Regions from separate parts of the Streptomyces asoensis genome, predicted to be linked through region 4. Evidence: riboswitches for the same ligand, from Rfam matches in the RefSeq annotation. Region 4 holds a riboswitch; each other region holds the start of a gene.
The links. Region 4 has a riboswitch for cobalamin ahead of G9272_RS14300 (prenyltransferase/squalene oxidase repeat-containing protein). Riboswitches for the same ligand answer to the same signal wherever they lie in the genome.
Positions count from the first base shown of each region.

Region 1 (5,095 bases), 5.7 Mb from region 4:
TCGCGTCGGTGCCGAGGGCCAGGCCCCTGGCGAGGGCGACGACTTCGGCGGTCTTCTGGCGGGCGAAGGCCAGCCAGCGCCGGATCTGCGGCTCGATGTCCCGCTCCAGGGCCGTGTCGAGGGGCACGTGGAGCAGCGAGCAGGAGGCGGCCACGTCGACCCGGTCGGCCAGCCCGAGCAGGGTTCCGAGGGTGGCGAGGGACTTCTCCAGATCGTTGATCCAGACGTTGCGGCCGTTGACGACACCGGCGATCAGCCGCTTGCCGGGCAGGCCGCCCACGGCCGCGAGGGCGTCGAGGTTGGCGGCTGCGGCGTCGGTGAAGTCCAGGGCGAGCCCGTCGACGGGGGCCTTGGCCAGGACCGGCAGGGCGTCGCCGAGCCGGTCGAAGTAGGAGGCGACCAGGAGCTTGGGCCGGTCGGTGAGGGCGCCGAGATCGCGGTAGGCGCGGGCGGCGGCGTCCAGTTCGGCCGGGGTGCGGTCCTGGACGAGGGCGGGCTCGTCCAGCTGTGCCCACTCGGCGCCGGCCGCGCGCAGGTCGGCGAGGACCTCGGCGTACACCGGCAGCAGCCGGTCCAGCAGGGTGAGCGGCTCGAAGTCCGCGGGCACGCCCGGGGCGGGCTTGGCGAGCAGCAGGTAGGTGACCGGGCCGACCAGCACCGGGCGGGCGCCCAGCCCGAGGGCGAGGGCCTCCCCGAGCTCGGCGACCTGCTTGGCCGGATCGGCCGTGAAGACGGTGTACGGGCCCAACTCGGGCACCAGGTAGTGGTAGTTGGTGTCGAACCACTTGGTCATCTCGAGCGGCGCGACGTCCTGGGTGCCGCGTGCCATGGCGAAGTAGCCGTCGAGCGGATCGGTGGCGACGGCGGCGCGGTGGCGGCCGGGGATCGCGCCGACCATGACGGTGGTGTCCAGGACGTGGTCGTAGTACGAGAAGTCGCCGGTCGGGACCTCGTCGATGCCGGCGTCGGCGAGCTGCCGCCAGTTGGCGGCGCGCAGTTCGGCGGCGGTGGTTCGGAGGGCGTCGGCGGTGACGCGGCCCTTCCAGTAGCCCTCGATGGCCTTCTTCAGTTCCCGGTTCGGGCCCTGGCGGGGGTAGCCGTACACGGTGGCCCGTGCTGCCGCGGCTGCGGACTTCGCTGTCACGGAAATCTCCTTCGCGAGACATCTCCCTGGGATCCCGGGACGGGACGCGAGCGCGAAGGGGTGACGAACCGGACGGAACCGACCTCGCGCGGCACAGCGCGGTCATCCGCCTGATATGTACGCCGACCCGCCCACGAGGTCACCGGGATCTCCGCGCACGAGTCCTTTCGTGCGCGGGCAACGGGCAGGTCTTCGGACTCACGGGCACGTCTCGTCGTACAAGGGTCGTACGAGACACCTACTGGCCGTCGCTTCCCAGACCCTGTTCGTGGGTCCAGTGCGTATGACGGCGTCGTTCCCGCTCACCGCTGCGGGGCAGTCCCGGATTTCCACCGGGTTCCCTCTTGCGACGCATCCCGCCTGGCGGACGGGGCGAACCAGCTGCACCCGCCAGCCTAGGGGGCAGTCCTTTGGTGCGGCGGATCACGTCCGGCATTCGGATGGTGAGGTGGAACACGCGTTCGGCATGCTTGGAATGCGCGGAGAGCGGGAAGCGCCGCACTCGCGCTTCCCGCCCGTCGCCTGGGCACAACCGCCGGATCCCTCGACCGGCGGTACGGCCCGGGCCTCTCGGCCCGGTCGCGCCAGGGTGCTCGGTCCCGGCCGTACACCTGGAATCCCCGGCCGGTCTTGCGGCCCAGCAACCCGGCTTCCACCATCTGCCGGAGCAGCGGGGGCGGAGCGTGGAGGGGTTCCTTGAACTCGTCGTACAGGGACTCCGCGATGGAGGCCACGGTGTCCAGGCCGATCAGGTCCGCCGGCTTCAGCGGGCCCACGGGGTGGGCGCAGCCCAGTTCCATACCGGCGGCGATGTCGGCGGCGGTGGCGAAGCCGGACTCCGCCATCCGGACGGCCGCCAGCAGATACGGCACGAGCAGCGCGTTGACGACGAAGTGTGGCACCTGCCCGCTCTGGAACGTCTACGAGGCGTTCGCCGTGCCCGGCCGCATCCACGTCCAGGTCGCCGAAATGCCCGACGGACAACGCTACTTGTGGACGGCCCGCGCGATCACCCGGCACCGTGGCGGCTGGGGCGAACCCGGCAAGACCTTCGCCGTCGGCCTCGGCTGCGAGATCCGCCACGCCCACCGGCTCGTCCACTCCGACGGACTCGACCTCGCCAACGCCTCCGCCGCCACCCCCATCGGCATGGGCTGCCGCGTCTGCGAACGCCTCGACCGCCCCCAGCGCGCCGCACCACCCCTCGGGCGGCCGTTGCGGATCGACCAGAACAGCACCACGTTCGTGCCGTACCCGGTACTTCCGCAAGGATGACCACGTCCGAGCGACGGCCGCGTGACCTTCCTCATGCAACCGGTGTCGGCTGGATCTGTCAGGCGAGCTCGGGCGGCTGACCCGTGGTCCACATCGCCTGGACGGACATGCGGCTGATGCGCCAGCCCTCGCGTACGCGCCGGAGTTCGGCCTCCCAGTAGCCGCCCACCGTGAAGAGAGGGTTGGCGCCTTCACCGCGCTGCTGAAGCGTGGCGTCGTGGTGAACGTGCGTCATCAACGCGTTCCAGGACGCCGTGGCTCTCCCCGCCGCAGCTTCGACGTCGACCAGGACATCGGAGGCGATGTGCTGGGTGCGGGCGTACCGCTCGAGTGCCTCCTCGGCGTGCGCCATCGCTTCGACGCCGTCGGCCGCGCCTATCGGTGTCACCGTTCGCACGTCGTCGGTGAGGTAGCCACGGGCCCAGTCACCATCGAACTTCCGCTCGTCCAGGGCTCGGAAGAAGCGGCTGATGAGCGTGCTGATCTCGGTGTGATCCGTCTGCGTGGTCATAGCCAAAGCGTCTGCCCTCAACCGCACTTGAGGTCAAGATCGCAGCAAGTCGGCCTCGGCGGGGCTTCGTCCGAGCGGTCGCCGAGGATCTGCCCCACCACCACGGCGGCATGGACCCGGGCGGCTGTGCCGAACGGCATCCCGTGGCATGCATGGCGCGATCGCGGGTACCGGCGCACGTGACCGGGGGAGTGAGGGCGAGACACGTGGAATCCCACGCCGGAGGCGACGGCCGTACCGGGCTGGACGGCCACCTGATGCGTGCCGGATACGCCCTGGGCGCGGACGACGGCTGCATCGCAGACGCCCGCCACCACGCCATCGCCTTCATCGACCAGGCCCATGACCACCATCGCCTGCCCGATCCGGCACGCGCGCGAGACCTCACTCAGCTCGTGGTCAGCGAGCTGGTCACCAACGCCCACAAGTACGCCTCCGGCCCCGTCCTGATGGAACTGCGCCTCACCGCCCATGCGGTGGACGTCGTCGTGTGGGACAGCGACCCGACCGTTCCCGCGGCCCGGGCAAACGATCCCGGCAGAATCGGCCAGCACGGCATGGAGATCGTCAAGGCCGTCACCGAGGACCTCTTCATCGAGCAGGAACCGGTCGGCAAACGCATCACGGCCCGCATCGCCCTGGCTGCCACACCCCGCGACAGCACCACCCGCACCTGACACAGCGGCAGGTCCTCTCCGGCCGCGCGTGCGGCTCGACCTGCGTCGAGCACGCCGTCACCGGATGCGGTGGGTCTCCCAGAAGGGGCGGAGGTCCTCGTCCGTCATGGACTGGGCGGCCCTCTTGAAGTCGGCGGTGGTGGAGACGCCGTACCAGTGGTCCTGGACGTACCGTTCGAGGAGCCGTGCCATGGTGTCGGCGCCGAGGGTGCGTTCCAGGTCGGCCAGGGCGCAGGGCCCGGCCGTGTAGACGAGGTGGTACTCGCCGCGGTGCTGCGACCAGTAGGCCATCGAGGCGGTCAGCGCGGTGTTGTCGTCGGGCCAGTAGACGTCCGACCAGCAGTCGCTGGTCTCCCAGCCGTAGAAGCGGGCGTTGGCGTACTGGGCGAAGCTCTCGTCCAGCCACGGTGAGGTGTACTCGTCGTTGCCGACGATGCCGTACCACCACTGGTGCGCCAGCTCATGGACGACGGCGCTGCCTTCCTCGGTGGTGCCGAGGAGGACGAGGCCGGGGTACTCCATGCCGCCGCCGAACCGGGGGGTCATCACGAGGTCGATCTCGCCGTACGGATAGCGGCCGAACTCCCGGCCGAACCGGTCGATCGCGGCGACGGCGTCCGTGCCGTTGAGACGGACGCCCGCGGCGGGGGTGTCGGGCGTCCAGTACGACTTCACGCGCACGCCCCCGGGCGTGGTCCGCGTCGCCGTGCGGAACGGGCCCGCGGCCCACGCGAAGTCCCGCACCCGGTCCGCGACGCTGAGGGTGACCGTACGGCCGGGGCCGCCGGGGAGGGTCCGGGTGTGACCGGTCGCGGGCACTTTCAGGGTCGACGGGTGGTCGAGGCGGACTCGGAAGTCGCTCGTCAGCGCGTAGAAGCTCTCACCGAGCGCCACGTACGGGTCGAGGTGCCACCCCCTCGCGTCGTGCACGGCGAGCACCGGCAGCGCGTTGCCGAGGAAGCGGTAGGCGCCCTCACGGCCGAAGCGGGCATTGCGGTCGGGCACGGTGACGGAGACATCGAAGGCGACGGACGTCCGCTCGCCGCGCGCGAGCGGCTTCGGCAGGGCGATGCGCAGGGCCGTGCAATCCACGGCGGGACGCCCCGGTGTGCCACCCTCCACGCTCGACACGATGACAGGGGCGGGCGCACCGGGTGTGCCGCACTTGTCCTCGCCGTTGCCCCACAGCCGTAGGTACACCTCACGCAGAGGCTGATCGGATGTGTTGCGGAACGACACCCGCTGCCGTCCGCTCCAGTGGCCGCCGTCGGCGTCGGAGCGCAGAGTCACGTCGTAGCGAGCGCGATCGGGCGTCGCCGCGGCACTGGACACCCCTGGCCCGGCTGCCGCGCCGGCCTCATGCACACCGGCGCCGACCGCCGCGAGCAGCACGAGCAGCACGACGAACAGACGACGACGGGGCATGGACGGCCACACGGCCAACGGCGACATGCCAGCCGATACTGCCACAACACGCCAGCCACGGAA
Region 1 is NZ_CP049838.1:8,866,818-8,871,912, forward strand. Features, by position in the region: gene metE (5-methyltetrahydropteroyltriglutamate--homocysteine S-methyltransferase) at 1-1,144, opposite strand, end outside; cobalamin riboswitch at 1,311-1,541, opposite strand; partial or broken gene G9272_RS39435 (3-hydroxyacyl-CoA dehydrogenase family protein) at 1,744-2,037, opposite strand; partial or broken gene G9272_RS39440 (DUF2083 domain-containing protein) at 2,042-2,419, shown strand; gene G9272_RS39445 (nuclear transport factor 2 family protein) at 2,478-2,930, opposite strand; gene G9272_RS39450 (ATP-binding protein) at 3,137-3,607, shown strand; gene G9272_RS39455 (M1 family metallopeptidase) at 3,665-5,032, opposite strand.
Region 1: it holds a riboswitch for cobalamin, as region 4 does, so the genes downstream of both, metE (5-methyltetrahydropteroyltriglutamate--homocysteine S-methyltransferase) here and G9272_RS14300 (prenyltransferase/squalene oxidase repeat-containing protein) in region 4, are expected to answer to the same signal.

Region 2 (5,095 bases), 620 kb from region 4:
CAGCACGGTGTCGCCGACGCGCACGGAGACGTTGCCGGAGGTGCCGACGACCAGTCCGTCGGTCACGGTGCGGCGGGCCGCCGTCACGAGCGCCTCCCAGGCCCGCGCCTCCTCGAGGACCGCATGCCTCCCCCGCCGCTCCGCCACGTCCTGTACGCCGTCCCGGTGACCCCGGGCGTCCCCCTGCTCGCGTCGCTGCTCAGCCATGCCGCGATCCTGCCAGCAGGTACCGGGGGCCGCCGCCGGGCGCGGGCACTCCAGGCCGGAATCCGCGCCTCCGAAAGACCGCATATCGGCATACATCACCCTCTTGAGGTGATTGGCCGGAGATCGACCGGCATTCACCGATGCCTGTGGACCTTCCCCTAGCCTCTGGACCGCTCACGTGCACGCCGTCGTTCCGGGGGGAATCATGGCCCGCGCCCACACTCCGTCACCGCGTCGCCGCGGCCGCGCCTGGGCGGCCTGCGCCGTGGCGCTCGCCGCGGCGGGCACCGCGCTCGCGCAGCATCCCGCCCACGCGGCCGAGCCGCCGAAGGGGCACGACATCTCGTCCCACCAGAGGACCGTCGACTGGACGAGGGCGAAGGCCGCGGGGGCGAGATTCGTCTACGTCAAGGCGACCGAGTCCACCGCCTACCGCAATCCCTACTTCGCCGCGCAGTACGACGGGGCCGGTGCCGCCGGACTGTTCCGCGGCGCATACCACTTCGCCCTGCCGGACAGGGGTTCGGGCAAGGAGCAGGCCGCGCATTTCGTACACAATGGCGGCGACTGGAGCACCGACGGCCGCACCCTGCCGCCGGCCCTCGACGTCGAGTACAACCCCTACGACCGGGGGCGCCGGTGCTACGGCCTGACGAAGGCCCGGATGGTCGCGTGGATCAGGGCCTTCAGCGACGAGGTGCACCGGCTCACCGGCCGTCGCCCGGTGATCTACACGACGACCCACTGGTGGAATCTCTGCACGGGCGGCAGCGACGCCTTCGCCGCGGATCACGCCCTGTGGATCGCCCGTCACCGGGCGTCCGACGCCGGGACACTGCCCGCCGGATGGCCGACGTGGACCTTCTGGCAGTACGCAGACAGCGGCAGTTTGCCGGGTGACCAGAATCTCTTCAACGGCTCCGGGACGCAGCTGCGCAGGCTCGCCAAAGACCGGTGACCGTACGGCGCTTGACCCCGGTCCCGGCGCCGCGACGGAAGACCGCTCCGACCCCTTCGCACAGACACCCGGATGCCCTCCCCAGTTCATCTTCCGTTCACCCAGATTGCTTACGGTCAACGCGCCAATGACTTCGAACGATTGCCTGGGTAAATGGAAAACTTCTCGCTGATCCTCGCGATTGTGGTAGTAACCGCACTCGCGTTCGATTTCACGAACGGTTTCCACGACACCGCCAACGCGATGGCCACCACCATCTCGACCGGTGCACTCAAGCCCAAGGTTGCGGTGGCCATGTCCGCCGCGCTGAACCTTGTGGGAGCTTTCCTCTCGGTGGAGGTCGCCAACACGATCTCCAAGGGTCTCGTCGACGAGACCGGCATCCGTCCCGAGGTCATCTTCGCCGCCCTGGTCGGCGCGATCCTCTGGAACCTGCTGACCTGGCTGGTGGGCCTGCCCTCCAGTTCCTCGCACGCCCTGATGGGCGGTCTGATCGGCGCCACCATCGCCTCGGCCGGCATGGGCGCGGTGCACGGTGACGCCCTGGTCACCAAGGTGCTGATCCCGGCGATCGCGGCACCGATCGTCGCGGGCGTCGCGGCGATGCTCGCGACCCGCCTGTCCTACACCCTCGGCAAGAAGGCCGACGGCAAGGCGGCGGCCAAGGGCTACCGCGCGGGCCAGATCGCCTCGGCCGGCCTGGTCTCCCTCGCCCACGGCACCAACGACGCGCAGAAGACGATGGGCATCATCACCCTGGCCCTGGTGGCCGGCGGTGCCGTGGCCCCCGACTCCGACCCGCCCACCTGGGTCATCCTCTCCGCCGGCCTGGCCATCGCGCTCGGCACCTACCTCGGCGGCTGGCGCATCATCCGCACCATGGGCAAGGGTCTGACCGACCTCCAGCCGCAGCAGGGCTTCGCCGCCCAGACCAGCGCGGCCACGGTCATCCTGGCCTCCTCGCACCTCGGCTTCTCCCTCTCCACCACCCACTCGGTCTCCGGTGCGGTGATGGGCGCGGGACTGGGCCGCAAGGGCGGTGTGGTCCGCTGGTCGACGGCGACCCGGATGTTCGTCGCCTGGGGCCTGACGCTCCCGGCCGCCGCCCTGGTGGGCGCGCTCGCCGAGTCCGTCACCGGCCTGGGCGACTGGGGCACGGCCCTCGTCGCGGTCTTCCTGATCGCCTCCAGCGCGGCCATCTGGAAGATCTCCCGGCGCGAGGTCGTCGACGCCTCGAACGTCAACGAGCCCGAGGAGCCGGCGGGCGTCGTCACGGCGGCGATCGCCGCCGTCACCCCGCCGCCCGCGGGCACCCTGGCCGAGGACCTCACGGACCTGACGGCCACGATCCCCGCCCCGGCCGCGGAGCCGGCGACCCCCGCCGCTCCCCCGGCCGCGACCGTCTGAGCCCGCGCACCCGGTACGAAGGAAGAGAAGCAGCATGAAGATCGACTGGGCAGCCCTGGGTTCCGTCTTCGGCGTCAGCCTCGTGGTCACCGTAGGCCTCGTCGCCCTGTTCACCCTCGGCGTCATGGGCCTGTCGCGGCAGGAACGCGCGTCGGCGCAGGGCGACTCGGCCACCCTCGCGGTGACCGGCGCGTACGCGTGCTTCGCGGCCTGTGCGGCGGCGGTGGCGTACGGGATCTCACTGATCGTCGCCTGACGCACCATCCGAACACCCCAGGGGTGCGGGACGGAACACCGTCCCGCACCCCTTGTCGTTCGCGGCCCCGTCGCCCGGCCCTGTGTGGGGTTCTGCACACTCCAGCCTCGCAGGTCAACAGCAAGTTGACGGCTCTTGCGGGCCGTGGTGGACTGCCCGAGCCATGTACGGCGGCAGAAGAGGAAGCCGGTGCGAATCCGGCGCGGTCCCGCCACTGTCACCGGGGTAGAAACCCCCGGGAGCCAGGAACTCTCGCCGCCGGTCTCGTCGAACCAGGGCGTGGACACCCTGAGTGAGGACATATCGCCATGCTCGCTCGGCCGTTGAGGTACAACACCAGGTCGCTTCCCGACCCCACGGCCGGCTGAGCCGATGCGTGCCGATCGCCTCTACGCGTACGGCGCCGCCACCGGCCTTCTGGGCGACCTGCTGCTCGGCGATCCGCGCCGAGGGCATCCCGTCGCCGCGTTCGGGCGGGCCGCCGGTGCCGTCGAACGGCTGCTGTGGCGGGACCACCGGGGACGCGGTGCCCTGCACGCCGTCGTGTGCGCCGGCGGGGCCGTGGCCCTGGGGGCCGTCGCCGAGCAGGCCGTACGCCGTTCCCCCGCCGCTACCGTCGCTCTCGTCTCCGCCGCCACCTGGGCCGTCGTCGGGGGCAGTTCCCTGGTCCGTGAGGCCCGGGCCGTCGGGCGGGCGCTCGACGCGGGGGACGTCGAGGCCGCCCGGGAGCGGCTGCCGCATCTGTGCGGGCGGGATCCGCAGGCGCTGGACGCCGACGGGATCGCCCGGGCGGTCGTGGAGTCCGTCGCCGAGAACACCTCCGACGCCGTCGTGGGGGCGCTGGTGTGGGGCGCCGTGGGCGGGGTGCCGGGCCTGGTCGGGTTCCGGGCCGTCAACACCCTGGACGCCATGGTCGGTCACCGGTCGCCGAGGTATCTGCGCTACGGCTGGGCCGCCGCCCGGCTCGACGACGTCGCCGGATGGCCGGGAGCCCGGCTGACCGCCGTGCTCGCCGCCGTCGCGGGGGACGATCCGCGGGGCGCCGTACGGGCCTGGCGGGCCGACGCCCACCGGCATCCGAGCCCCAACGCCGGGCCGGTGGAGGCGTCCTTCGCGGGCGCCCTCGGGGTGCGGCTGGGCGGGACCCTGTCGTACGGCGGGCGGGTCGAGCAACGGCCCGTGCTGAACGGCGCGGCCGGGCGGCCCGTCGTCGCGCGGGACATCGAACGTGCCGCGCGGCTCTCCCGCCGCGTCGGTCTGCTCGCGCTCGGCGTCACGGTCGCCGCGCGCCTCGTCGCCACGAGCGTCGTCGCGAGGAGTCAGAGGAACCAGGGAAACCAGGGGAACCAGCTGAAGGGGCGTACGACATGAGCGGGGGTCTCCTCGTCGCCGGCACCACCTCCGACGCCGGTAAGAGCGTCGTCACGGCCGGGATCTGCCGGTGGCTGGTGCGGCAGGGGGTGAAGGTCGCGCCCTTCAAGGCGCAGAACATGTCCCTCAACTCGTTCGTGACGACGGAGGGCGCCGAGATCGGGCGGGCCCAGGCCATGCAGGCCCAGGCCTGCCGGGTGGAGCCGACCGCGCTGATGAACCCCGTGCTGCTCAAGCCGGGCGGTGAGCAGAGCAGTCAGGTCGTGCTCCTCGGCAAGCCGGTGGGCGAGATGAGCGCCCGTGGGTATCACGGGGGGCGGCAGCAGAAACTCCTCGGAACCGTTCTCGACTGCCTCGCCGAGTTGCGGGGCACGTATGACGCGGTGATCTGTGAGGGGGCGGGCAGTCCGGCCGAGATCAATCTGCGGCGGACCGACATCGTGAACATGGGGATCGCGCGGGGCGCGCGGCTGCCCGTGCTCGTGGTCGGCGACATCGACCGCGGGGGCGTCTTCGCCTCCTTCTTCGGCACCGTCGCCCTGCTCTCGCCCGAGGACCAGGAGCTGGTCGCCGGGTTCCTGGTCAACAAGTTCCGGGGAGACGTCTCCCTGCTGGAGCCGGGCCTGGACATGCTGCACGGGCTCACCGGGCGGCGGACGTACGGCGTGCTGCCGTTCCGGCACGGGCTCGGGATCGACGAGGAGGACGGGCTGCGGGTCTCGCTGCGCGGGACCGTGCGGGAGTCGAACACCGCCCCGCCCGTCGGCGAGGACGTGCTGCGGGTCGCCGTCTGCGCCGTCCCGCTCATGTCCAACTTCACGGACGTGGACGCGCTGGCCGCCGAACCCGGCGTCGTCGTGCGGTTCGTGGACCGGCCGGAGGAACTGGCCGACGCC
Region 2 is NZ_CP049838.1:2,563,820-2,568,914, forward strand. Features, by position in the region: gene G9272_RS11450 (class II aldolase/adducin family protein) at 1-207, opposite strand, end outside; gene G9272_RS11455 (lysozyme) at 413-1,165, shown strand; gene G9272_RS11460 (inorganic phosphate transporter) at 1,319-2,572, shown strand; gene G9272_RS11465 (hypothetical protein) at 2,607-2,828, shown strand; cobalamin riboswitch at 2,960-3,099, shown strand; gene G9272_RS11470 (cobalamin biosynthesis protein) at 3,201-4,199, shown strand; gene G9272_RS11475 (cobyric acid synthase) at 4,196-5,095, shown strand, end outside.
Region 2: it holds a riboswitch for cobalamin, as region 4 does, so the genes downstream of both, G9272_RS11470 (cobalamin biosynthesis protein) here and G9272_RS14300 (prenyltransferase/squalene oxidase repeat-containing protein) in region 4, are expected to answer to the same signal.

Region 3 (5,095 bases), 4.7 Mb from region 4:
CTGGGCGCGGTCGCCATCTTCAACCTGATGGAGGACGCGGCCACCGCCGAGATCTCCCGCTCGCAGATCTGGCAGTGGATCAACGCGGGGGTGGAGTTCGAGCACGACGGGACCACGGTGAAGGCCACGCCCGAGCTGGCCCGCGAGGTCGCCGCCGGGGAACTGGCCGCGATCCGCGCGGAGATCGGCGAGGAGGCCTTCGCGGCCGGCCACTGGCAGCAGGCGCACGACCTGCTGCTGACGGTCTCCCTCGACGACGACTACGCGGACTTCCTCACCCTGCCGGCGTACGCGCAGCTGAGGGGCTGAGCACCGGCACCGGCCGGAAGGCTCACCTCTCCGAGTGGCCCAGGGACTTTCCCGGGGCCACTCGGTCACGTACGAGCTTCTTCACCGCGGTCGGTTCCGGGAAGCCCTGTTCGCGGCGGTCCCAGATCACCTCGTCGTCCACCCGGACGACGAAGACCCCGCCCTTGCCGGGCTTCAGGGCCAGCTCCGTCAGCTCCGCCTCGAAGGTCGTGAGCAGCTCCTGCGCCAGCCAGGCCGCGCGCGGCAGCCAGCGGCACTGGGTGCAGTACTCGATCTCGACCCGCCCGCTCGCGTCACTCAGTTCGCTCATCCGAGGTGCACCGACCAATCCTGTTCCGCGGCCGGCTTGCCGTGCAGGTCGGGAACCCGCTTCAGCCAGTCGGGCCGTCCTTGCCGCGTCCTCGCCGCGCGCCGGGCCTCGTCGGCGGCGAGCTCCTCCGGGGCGGGGAAGTCGGTGGGAAGCCAGGCCGCGGAGGCCCGCACGCGCGCGTGGAGGTAGCGCACGTACGCCTCCCGGACCGCGTCCGGGGTCGCGAACCCCGCTTCGCCGGTCAGCCAGGCGTCCGGTACCTCCGCCACGATCCGGCGCAGCAGCTCCTCGGTCACCCTGGGCGCCAGCTCGGCGTCGGCCGCCCGGGTGTCCGGGGCGCAGCGGCCGAGGGCGTGGTGACGGAAGTCGTAGCGCTTCTCGGGGTCGGCGCCGTCCCAGCGGTGGTGGAAGACGAGGGCGGCGCCGTGGTCGATGAGCCACAGCCGGGGCGGGACGGTGCCGAACGTCGGCCAGACCATCAGGTTGGAGCTGTGGACCGTCCGGTCGACGTTCACGGTCAGGGCGTCCAGCCAGACGATCCTCCCGGCGTCCAGCGGCTCCACCGGGAAGGCCTCGGCGACCTCCGGCGTGAAGTCCTCCGCACCCGGCAGGAAGTCCATCCCGAGGTTGATCCCCGCGCTCGCGGCGTGCAGGTCCCGTACCTCCTGGTGCGGTTCGTGCTCCGCGATCGCCGGGTCGAAGTGGACCAGGACCAGCTCGGGAAAGCGCAGCCCGAGGGCGCGTGCCAGCTCGCCGACGATCACCTCGGCGACGAGCGCCTTGCGGCCCTGCGCGGAGCCCGTGAACTTCACGACGTAGGTGCCCAGGTCGTCGGCCTCGACGACGGCGGGCACGGAGCCGCCCGCCCGCAGCGGAGCGAGGTAGCGGGTCGCTGTGACCTCGGTCAGCATGACTCTCTCCCTCTGGCCTGAATGAGCATAGTAACCAGGCACGGCAGCCGACGAGAGTGCCCGAGTCACCGTGCGAAAAGGCCCCCGGGCGGCCTCGGCGGCGTGTGGTAGCTTGCCAAGGCCAGTCGAACCCATGTGCGCACGCGAGTGTGTACGGGTCAGGGAATCCGGTGCGAATCCGGAGCTGACGCGCAGCGGTGAGGGCGACGGGCGGGGCAACGGCCACTGGACGGCGTACGCGGTCCGGGAAGGCGCCTCGTCCGGGTGACCCCGAGTCCGAAGACCTGCTGGCGACCCCCGCCGCCGGGAGACGGCCGGGGGGAGCACCGTACGACCGGGCTTCGCGCATGAGCCCTCGACGCCGAAGGAAACCCTGTGCCGTTCGCACGCCCCGTCCGCCCTGCCCGCCCTGCCGTGCTGCTCCTGGCCGGTGTCCTGCTGCTGGCCGGCTGCGGTTCCCCGGGCTCGTCGGGCTCCTCCGGTTCGACGGGCTCCTCCGGTTCGACGGGGAAGGGCGGGGCCGCCGGCCATCCGGTCCGGCTCGACAACTGCGGGCAGGAAGTCGAGGTCGACAGCCCTCCGCGGCGGGCCGTCTCCCTCAACCAGGGCACGACCGAGATCATGCTCTCCCTCGGGCTGGCCGACCGCATGGTGGGCACCGCGACCTGGACCGACCCGGTGGCCGAGGGCCTGGAGAAGGCGAACGCGAAGGTGAAGCGCCTCGCCGACAACGCCCCCTCCTTCGAGACGGTCCTGGACACCGAACCCGACTTCGTCGCCGCCTCCTTCGCCTCCACCCTCGGCAAGGGCGGGGTCGCCCCGCGCGAGCAGTTCGACAAGCTCGGCGTGCCCACCTACCTCTCCCCCTCCGACTGCGTCGGCAAGGACAACAGCGGCGACGGCGACGGCGTCCGCACCGAGCCGCTGACCATGGACGCGGTCTACGGCGAAGTCCGCGACCTGGCGCAGGTCTTCGGCGTCCAGGAGCGCGGCGAGCGGCTCGTGGCCGGGCTGAAGAGCCGGGTGACCGGGGCCACCGCCGGCCTCGACGCCCGGGGCGTCACCCTCATGTACTGGTTCGCCAACTCCCAGTCCCCGTACCTCGCGGGCTGCTGCGGCGCTCCGGGCATCGTCACCGACGCGCTCGGCGCGAAGAACGCCTTCGACGACACCAAGGAGGAGTGGCCCCAGGTCAACTGGGAGACCGTCGCCGACCGCGACCCCGACCTCCTCGTCATCGGCGATCTGACCCGTAAGGAGCAGACGGCCGAGACCGCCGCCAAGAAGATCGAGTTCCTGGAGTCGAACCCGGTCACCAAGAACATGACCGCGGTGAAGAAGAAGCGGTACGTGCTGCTGTCCGGACAGGCCATGAACCCGACCGTCAGGACCGTCGAGGGCATCGAGAAGGTCGCGGCGGCGCTGCGCAGTCACGGCCTCGCGGGATGACCGGCGCGCCGTCGGCGTCCCTGGCCGCGGCAGTGGGCGGCCTGCGCCGCGCGCTGCTGTGGTCGTCCGGTCTCGCGCTGCTGTGCGCCTCGGTCGCCGTGGCCATCACCATCGGCCCCGCGGACATCGCCGTCGGTGACGTGTGGTCCGCGGTCGCGGCCCATCTCGGCTGGGGACAGGCGGAGTTGACACCCCTGCGGGACGGCATCGTGTGGAACCTGCGGCTGCCGCGCACCCTGCTCGCCGCGGTGTGCGGCGCCGGTCTCGCGGTGTGCGGGGCCGTGATGCAGTCCCTGCTGCGCAACCCGCTCGCCGACCCCTTCGTCCTCGGGGTCTCCTCCGGCGCCTCGACCGGCGCGGTGCTGGTCGTCGTCCTCGGCGCGGGCGGCGGCCTCCTGTCGGTCTCCGGTGGCGCGTTCCTCGGCGCGCTGGTCTCCTTCGCGCTGGTGCTGCTGCTCAGCCACACCCTCGGCGGCACCACGGACCGGGTGGTCCTCGCCGGAGTCGCCGCCATGCAGCTGTTCTCCGCGCTCACCTCCTTCGTCGTGATGACGGCCGCCGACGCGGAGACCACCCGCGGAATCCTGTTCTGGCTGCTCGGTTCGCTCAGCGGCGCCGACTGGACGGACGTGACCGCCGGCGCGGCCGCGCTGGTCGTGGCGCTGGTGGTCTGCCTGGGCCACGCCAGAACCCTGGACGCGTTCGCCTTCGGGCAGGACGCGGCCCTCTCCCTCGGTGTCTCCGTCGCCCGCACCCGTCTGGTGCTGCTGTGCACCACCGCGCTGCTCACCGCCGCCCTGGTGAGTTCGGCCGGGGCGATCGGCTTCGTCGGTCTGGTGCTCCCGCACGCCGCACGCGTCCTCACCGGCCCCGGCCACACCCGGTTGCTGCCCGCCACCGCCCTGACCGGCGCGGTGTTCCTGGTCTGGGTCGACACCCTCGCCCGCACCGTGCTCGACCCGCAGGAGGTGCCGGTGGGCGTGGTGACCTCCCTCATCGGTGTCCCGGCGTTCGTCGCCGTCCTGTACCGCGCGAAGGGCACCCGATGACCGGCTCCGACACGACCGGCTCACAGACGACCGGCTCCGAGGGGCTGCGCGCCGACCGGGTCACCCGCGCCGCCGGCGGCACCCTGATCCTCGACGGGGTCAGCCTGACGCCCCGCCCCGGCGCCGTCACCGGCCTGCTCGGCCCGAACGGCTCGGGCAAGTCCACCCTGCTGCGTCTGCTCGCCGGCGTGCTCGCCCCGGACTCCGGCGTCGTCACCCTCGACGAGCGCCCGCTGCCCCGGGTGAGCCGCCGCGCCGTCGCCCGGCGCATCGCCGTCGTCGAGCAACAGGCCGACACCCAGCTCGCGTTGAGCGTCCACGACGTCGTACGCCTCGGCCGCATCCCGCACCGCCGCGCCTGGGCTCCCGCCACCGCCGCCGACGAGGAAGCCGTCCGCGCCGCGCTGGCCCGCACCGGGCTCGCCGACAAGGCCCACCGGCCCTGGCACTCGCTCTCCGGTGGCGAACGCCAGCGCGTCCAGATCGCCCGCGCCCTCTCCCAGGAACCCCGCGAACTCCTCCTGGACGAACCCACCAACCACCTCGACATCCGGCATCAGCTCGGGCTGCTGGCCCTGATCACCGAACTCCGGGTCACCAGCGTCGTCGCGCTGCACGACCTCAACCTGGCGGCGATGTACTGCGACCGGCTCGTCGTCCTCAAGGAGGGGCGCGTGGTGGCCTGCGGCAGCCCGCACGACGTCCTCACCGAGGCCCTCATCGCCGATGTCTACGGCGTCCGGGCCACCGTCACCGCCGACGGCCCCGACGACCGCCCGCACATCCGCTTCCTGGGCGCCGTACCGACCCTCTGACGCGGCCTCAGCGCCCCTGCTCGCCTCCCCGTTCGACGCCCCGCTCGACATCCCTGAGCCATTCCAGGGCCTGCTCCGGCCCTGCCGCGACCCGGACGCCCGCGGGGAGCGGCGGTCTGCGCACCACGACCACGGGCAGCCCCGCCCCACGGGCGGCGGTCAGTTTCGGGGCGGTGGCCGCTCCCCCGCTGTCCTTGGTCACGACGACGTCGATCCGGTGGCGGCGCAGCAGTTCGCGCTCCCCGTCGAGCG
Region 3 is NZ_CP049838.1:7,919,132-7,924,226, reverse strand. Features, by position in the region: gene aceB (malate synthase A) at 1-309, shown strand, start outside; gene G9272_RS35405 (SelT/SelW/SelH family protein) at 332-619, opposite strand; gene G9272_RS35400 (HipA family kinase) at 616-1,530, opposite strand; cobalamin riboswitch at 1,666-1,818, shown strand; gene G9272_RS35395 (ABC transporter substrate-binding protein) at 1,906-2,979, shown strand; gene G9272_RS35390 (FecCD family ABC transporter permease) at 2,976-4,028, shown strand; gene G9272_RS35385 (ABC transporter ATP-binding protein) at 4,025-4,843, shown strand; gene G9272_RS35380 (cobalt-precorrin-6A reductase) at 4,851-5,095, opposite strand, start outside.
Region 3: it holds a riboswitch for cobalamin, as region 4 does, so the genes downstream of both, G9272_RS35395 (ABC transporter substrate-binding protein) here and G9272_RS14300 (prenyltransferase/squalene oxidase repeat-containing protein) in region 4, are expected to answer to the same signal.

Region 4 (5,095 bases):
TCAGCAGTCGACTTGGGCACCTATTGAAACCAGTTCTAGTTATAGTGGACAATGGCCGTGTGACGGAGGGCAGATGAAGAGCAGTCAGGGCGAACCCACCACGTACGACCACGGCGGCGGTGTCCGCTCGCTCCGGGTGCCCATCCCGGACAACCCGCTGGGCCACACCCTGGTGTACGTCGTCGACACCGACCGTGGGCCGGTCCTGATCGACACGGGCTGGGACGACCCGGCGTCCTGGGAGGCGCTGACCGCCGGGCTGACCTCGTGCGGCACGTCCGTCGCGGAGCTGTACGGAGTCGTGATCACCCACCACCACCCCGACCACCACGGCCTGTCCGGCCAGGTGCGGGAGGCCTCCGGGGCGTGGGTGGCGATGCACGCGGCGGACACCTCGATCGTGCGGCGGACCCGCGAGACGAGGCCCGAGCGCTGGTACACGTACATGGCGGCCAAGCTCACCGCCGCCGGCGCGCCGGAGGAGCACATCGCCCCGCTCCGTACGCCCCCCGCCCGTCGTCGCCCCTTCCCCGGTCTGGCGCCCGCCCTCCCCGACCGCGAGATCGTCCCCGGCGAGCTCCTCGACCTGCCCGGCCGCCGTCTGCGCGCGATCTGGACGCCGGGCCACACCCCCGGCCATGTCTGCCTGCACCTGGAGGAGGACCACCCCTCTCGACTCCCGGGCCACGGACGCCTGTTCTCCGGCGACCACCTGCTGCCGGAGATCACCCCGCACATCGGCCTGTACGAGGATCCCGACGACGCCACCGTCACCGACCCCCTCGGCGACTACCTCGACTCCCTCGAACGCGTCGGCCGGCTCGCCCCAGCGGAGATTCTCCCTGCCCACCAGTACGCCTTCACCGACGCGCCTTTCCGGGTACGGGAGTTGCTCACCCACCACGAGGACCGTCTCACCGGTCTGCTCGCCCTCCTCGCCACCCCGCTCACCCCGTGGCAGCTCGCGGAACGCATGGAGTGGAACCGCCCCTGGCCGCAAATCCCCTACGGTTCACGGAACATCGCGGTCTCGGAGGCCGAGGCCCATCTACGGCGGCTGGTGAAGCAGGGACGCGCGGAGGCGGTGACCGGGAGCGATCCGGTGACCTACGTGGCGGTGTAGATCGCTCGCGGCGGGCGAGGGCCCCTTGATACCAACGCGGACATCGCCTTCGTGACCGCGGACATGACGGTCTGGCGGGCGGCCTAGTCAGCGGCCCGCCGTCGACCTGATCAACTCGGCTGCCGGTACGAGGAGTTCCGTCTCCTCGCGGCTCATCGTCGGGTTGGCCGCCCGCCTCCGCAGGGCCTCCGCCAGGCCCTCCTCGGTGAGGTCGGAGGGGTCGGCGAGCAGCGCGGTCAGCATCGCCCGCGCCGGATCGGCGATGGGCTGGGGAGAGACGGCCACCTGGGCGAGGATCACCGCGGACATGCCCCAGTCGAGCCCGGGGTGGCCCTCCTCCGCGTTGGCCCAGTCGATGACCCGGGGGCCGTCGGGAGTGAGGATCACGTTGTCCGGGTGGAGGTCCAGGTGCAGGATGCCGGCGTCGGCCGAGATCCGTCCCGGCAGGGCGTGCAGCTCGCGCAGCAGCCGGGCGAGGACGGCCCCCGCCTCCTCGGCGTCCAGCGTGCCCGCCCCGAACGCCTGGAGCATCGTCGGCCCGTCCAGCCGCTCCATCACCAGGTCGGAGCGGGAGCCGGAGGGCCGTACGGCGGGCGCCGGGTAGCCGTGCTCGCGCACGTGCGTCATCACCGCCGCGAGGGCGGCCGAGTCCTCCCAGCCCTCCCGGTCGCGGCGCAGCACCCACGCGTCGTCGATCTCGTACACGTCGGCCGTTCGGCCCGAGCCGAGCAGCCGGCCCGGCGGCCCGCCCGGCACCGCGGCCGGGAGCCCGCCCGGCGCTCTCCCCGTATCGGTCATGGTCAGAACATATCGGGGGCTCCCGCCCCGTCAGGGGCGCTTTCACAACCGCCCCTCAGGCGCCCGGCTACCTGCCGGTAGAGTGGCCGCGTCGTCATCACGCCCGTACAGGGGGAAGCCGGTGCAATTCCGGCGCTGACCCGCAACCGTCACAGCCGGATCGCCCGGTACGGGACCGTGACCGGCTCACGTGCGTCGGCAGGCCCGCCGGCGCACGGCACCGTCGAGGTATACGGAGCCGAGCCGCCGGGATGTCCCGTGCTGCCCGCTGCGTGACCTCCCCGACCGGGAGAGGCACCCGCCGATCATGAACATCCGCCGCAGCGCCGCTGCTCTGGCAGCCGCCACCGTCGTGCTGGGTGCCGCCGTCCCCGCCGTCGCCGCCACCCCGTCCCCCACCCCGTCGGTGGCGATACCCGACGGGCTGTACGGCACCACCGACCCGACGTACGACGGTGTCTGGCGCCAGTCGCTGGCCCTGCTCGCGCAGCGGACCACGGGTGTCACCCCCGCCGACCGGGCCGTGGCCTGGCTGACCGGGCAACAGTGCGCGACCGGCGCCTTCGCCGCGTTCCGCGCGGACACCGCCAAGGCGTGCGACGCCAAGCTGATGGTGGACACCAACAGCACGGCGGCGGCCGTCCAGGCGCTGGCCGCGCTGGGTGGCCACCAGGCCGAGACCGGGAAGGCCGTCACCTGGCTGAAGTCGGTCCAGAACGCCGACGGCGGCTGGGGCTACACCCCCGGCGGCGCGAGCGACGCGAACTCGACCTCCGTCGTGGCGGGCGCGCTGGCGGCGGCCGGGCAGCAGCCCGCGCAGGTGAAGAAGGCCGGCAAGTCGCCGTACGACGCTCTCGTGAAGCTCTCCGTCCCGTGCGACAAGGACGGCGGCGGCGCGTTCGCGTACCAGCCGGACAAGAAGGGCGGCCTCGCGGCCAACGCGGACGCGACGGCGGCGGGCGTGCTCGGCGCCCTCGGCAAGGGGTTCGTGACGACGGCCGGCAAGACGTCGGCGGCCCCCACCTGCGACTCCGCCGCCGCGGCCACCCCGAGCGGACTCGCCCGCAACGGCGCGGCCTACCTCGCCGGAGCGGTCGCCGACAACGGTTACCTGAAGTCCGCCCTCCCCGGCGCCGAGGACCAGCCCGACTACGGCAACACCGCCGACGCCGTCGTCGCCCTCGCCGCGCAGGGTGCGACCGAGCAGGCGGCGAAGCCCCTCGCCTGGCTCGAGCAGAACTCCGCGGCCTGGGCGAAGCAGAGCGGCCCCGCCGCCTACGCCCAGCTGGTCTTCGCGGCACACGCCACGGGCGCCGACCCCCGCCACTTCGGCGGCGCCGACCTCGTCGCGCAGCTCAACGCGACGGGCCCGACCCCGCAGGCCACGACGAAGGCCACCGATCAGGCCGCCGACGCCGACGCCGACAAGAAGGACGACTCGGATTCCGGTTACGGCGTCTGGTGGATCGTCGGCGTCTTCCTCGTAGCCGGTGTCGGCATCGGCTTCCTGATCAGCGGCCGTGGCAGGAAGCAGCAGCCGTGACGCGCCGGTGCGCCGCCCTCGTCCTGGCCGCGCTGCTGCTGTCGCTGACCGGCGCGGTGCAGTCGGCCCAGGCGGCCGGCTACCGCTACTGGTCCTTCTGGGACCGCTCCGGCGACGGCTGGACGTACGCCACCCAGGGCCCGTCCACCGCCCGCCCCGCCGACGGCGACGTCCAGGGCTTCCGGTTCGCGGTGAGCGCGGACTCCCAGGACGCCTCGCAGCCGCGCGGCGCGGCCTCCTTCACGGCGATCTGCGCGAAGACGCCCGCCCGGGACGACACGAAGCGGGTGGCCCTGGTCATCGACTTCGGCACGGCGGCGGACGCGCCGAGCGGCGAGACCCCGCCGTCACCGCGCACGGCCTGCGCCCGGGTCTCGCCCGACGCGACGACGGCCGAGGCCCTCGCCTCGGTCGCCAGACCCCTGCGCTACGACACGAACGCCCTGCTGTGCGCGATCGCGGGATATCCGCGGACGGGCTGCGGCGAGCAGGTGTCCGGGCAGGCGCCGGGGACGGACGAGCCGACGTCCGCCGCGCAGCCGGAACCGGCGAAGGAAGCGGCGAAGGAAGCGGCGAAGAAGGACGACGGCGGGCCGTCCCTGGGCCTGTACGCGGGCGCGGCGGCGGTGGCGGTACTGGGCGCGGCGGCGGTCCGGCAGGCCCGGCGGCGAGGGTCCCGCAGGAATGGCTGACGGCCGCCCCCGCACACAACGCACCCCACTCCACCCCGCCGCCTGGTGGCTGTGGGCCCTCGGTCTCGGCACCGCCGCGACCCGCACCACCAACCCGCTCCTCCTCGGTCTCCTCCTCACCGTCTCCGCGTACGTCGTCACCACGTGCCGCCCGGACACCCCCTGGTCCCGTTCCTACTCCGCGTTCCTCAAGCTCGCGCTCGCCGTCCTCGTCATCCGTCTTGTCTTCGTCGTCGCGCTGGGCTCCCCGATCCCGGGCACGCATGTGCTCGTCACGCTTCCCGAAGTCCCGCTCCCCCACTGGGCGCAGGGCATCCGGCTCGGCGGCGCGGTCACGGCCGAGGGCCTGCTCTTCGCGTTCTACGACGGCCTGAAACTGGCGACCCTTCTCGTCTGCGTGGGTGCCGCCAACGCCCTGGCCAGCCCCTCCCGCCTCCTCAAGACGCTCCCCGGCGCCCTGTACGAGACGGGGGTGGCGGTGGTCGTGGCCCTCACCTTCGCCCCGAACCTCATCGCGGACGTCCACCGCCTGCGCGCCGCCCGCCGTCTCCGGGGCCGCCCCGACACAGGCCTGCGCGGCCTGCTCCAGGTGGGCCTGCCGGTCCTGGAGGGCGCCCTGGAACGCTCCGTCGCCCTCGCCGCCGCGATGGACGCCCGCGGCTACGGCCGTACCGCCGACGTCCCCGCCCCCGTCCGCCGAACGACCGCCGCCCTCACGCTCGGCGGTCTGCTCGGCGTCTGCGCGGGAACGTACGGCCTGCTCACCGCGGCGGGCGGCGCCTACGGCCTCCCGGTGCTGTTCGCCGGGGTCGTCGCGGCCCTCGCCGGGCTGCGACTGGGCGGCCGCCGCTCCCCGCGCACCCGCTACCGCCCGGACCGCTGGACCCCGCGGGCCTGGCTGACCGCCGCCTCCGGTGTCGCGGTCGCGGCCCTCCTCAC
Region 4 is NZ_CP049838.1:3,183,828-3,188,922, forward strand. Features, by position in the region: gene G9272_RS14290 (MBL fold metallo-hydrolase) at 74-1,123, shown strand; gene G9272_RS14295 (phosphotransferase) at 1,211-1,921, opposite strand; adenosylcobalamin-variant (AdoCbl-variant) riboswitch at 2,024-2,095, shown strand; gene G9272_RS14300 (prenyltransferase/squalene oxidase repeat-containing protein) at 2,229-3,464, shown strand; gene G9272_RS14305 (SCO2322 family protein) at 3,461-4,156, shown strand; gene G9272_RS14310 (energy-coupling factor transporter transmembrane component T) at 4,149-5,095, shown strand, end outside.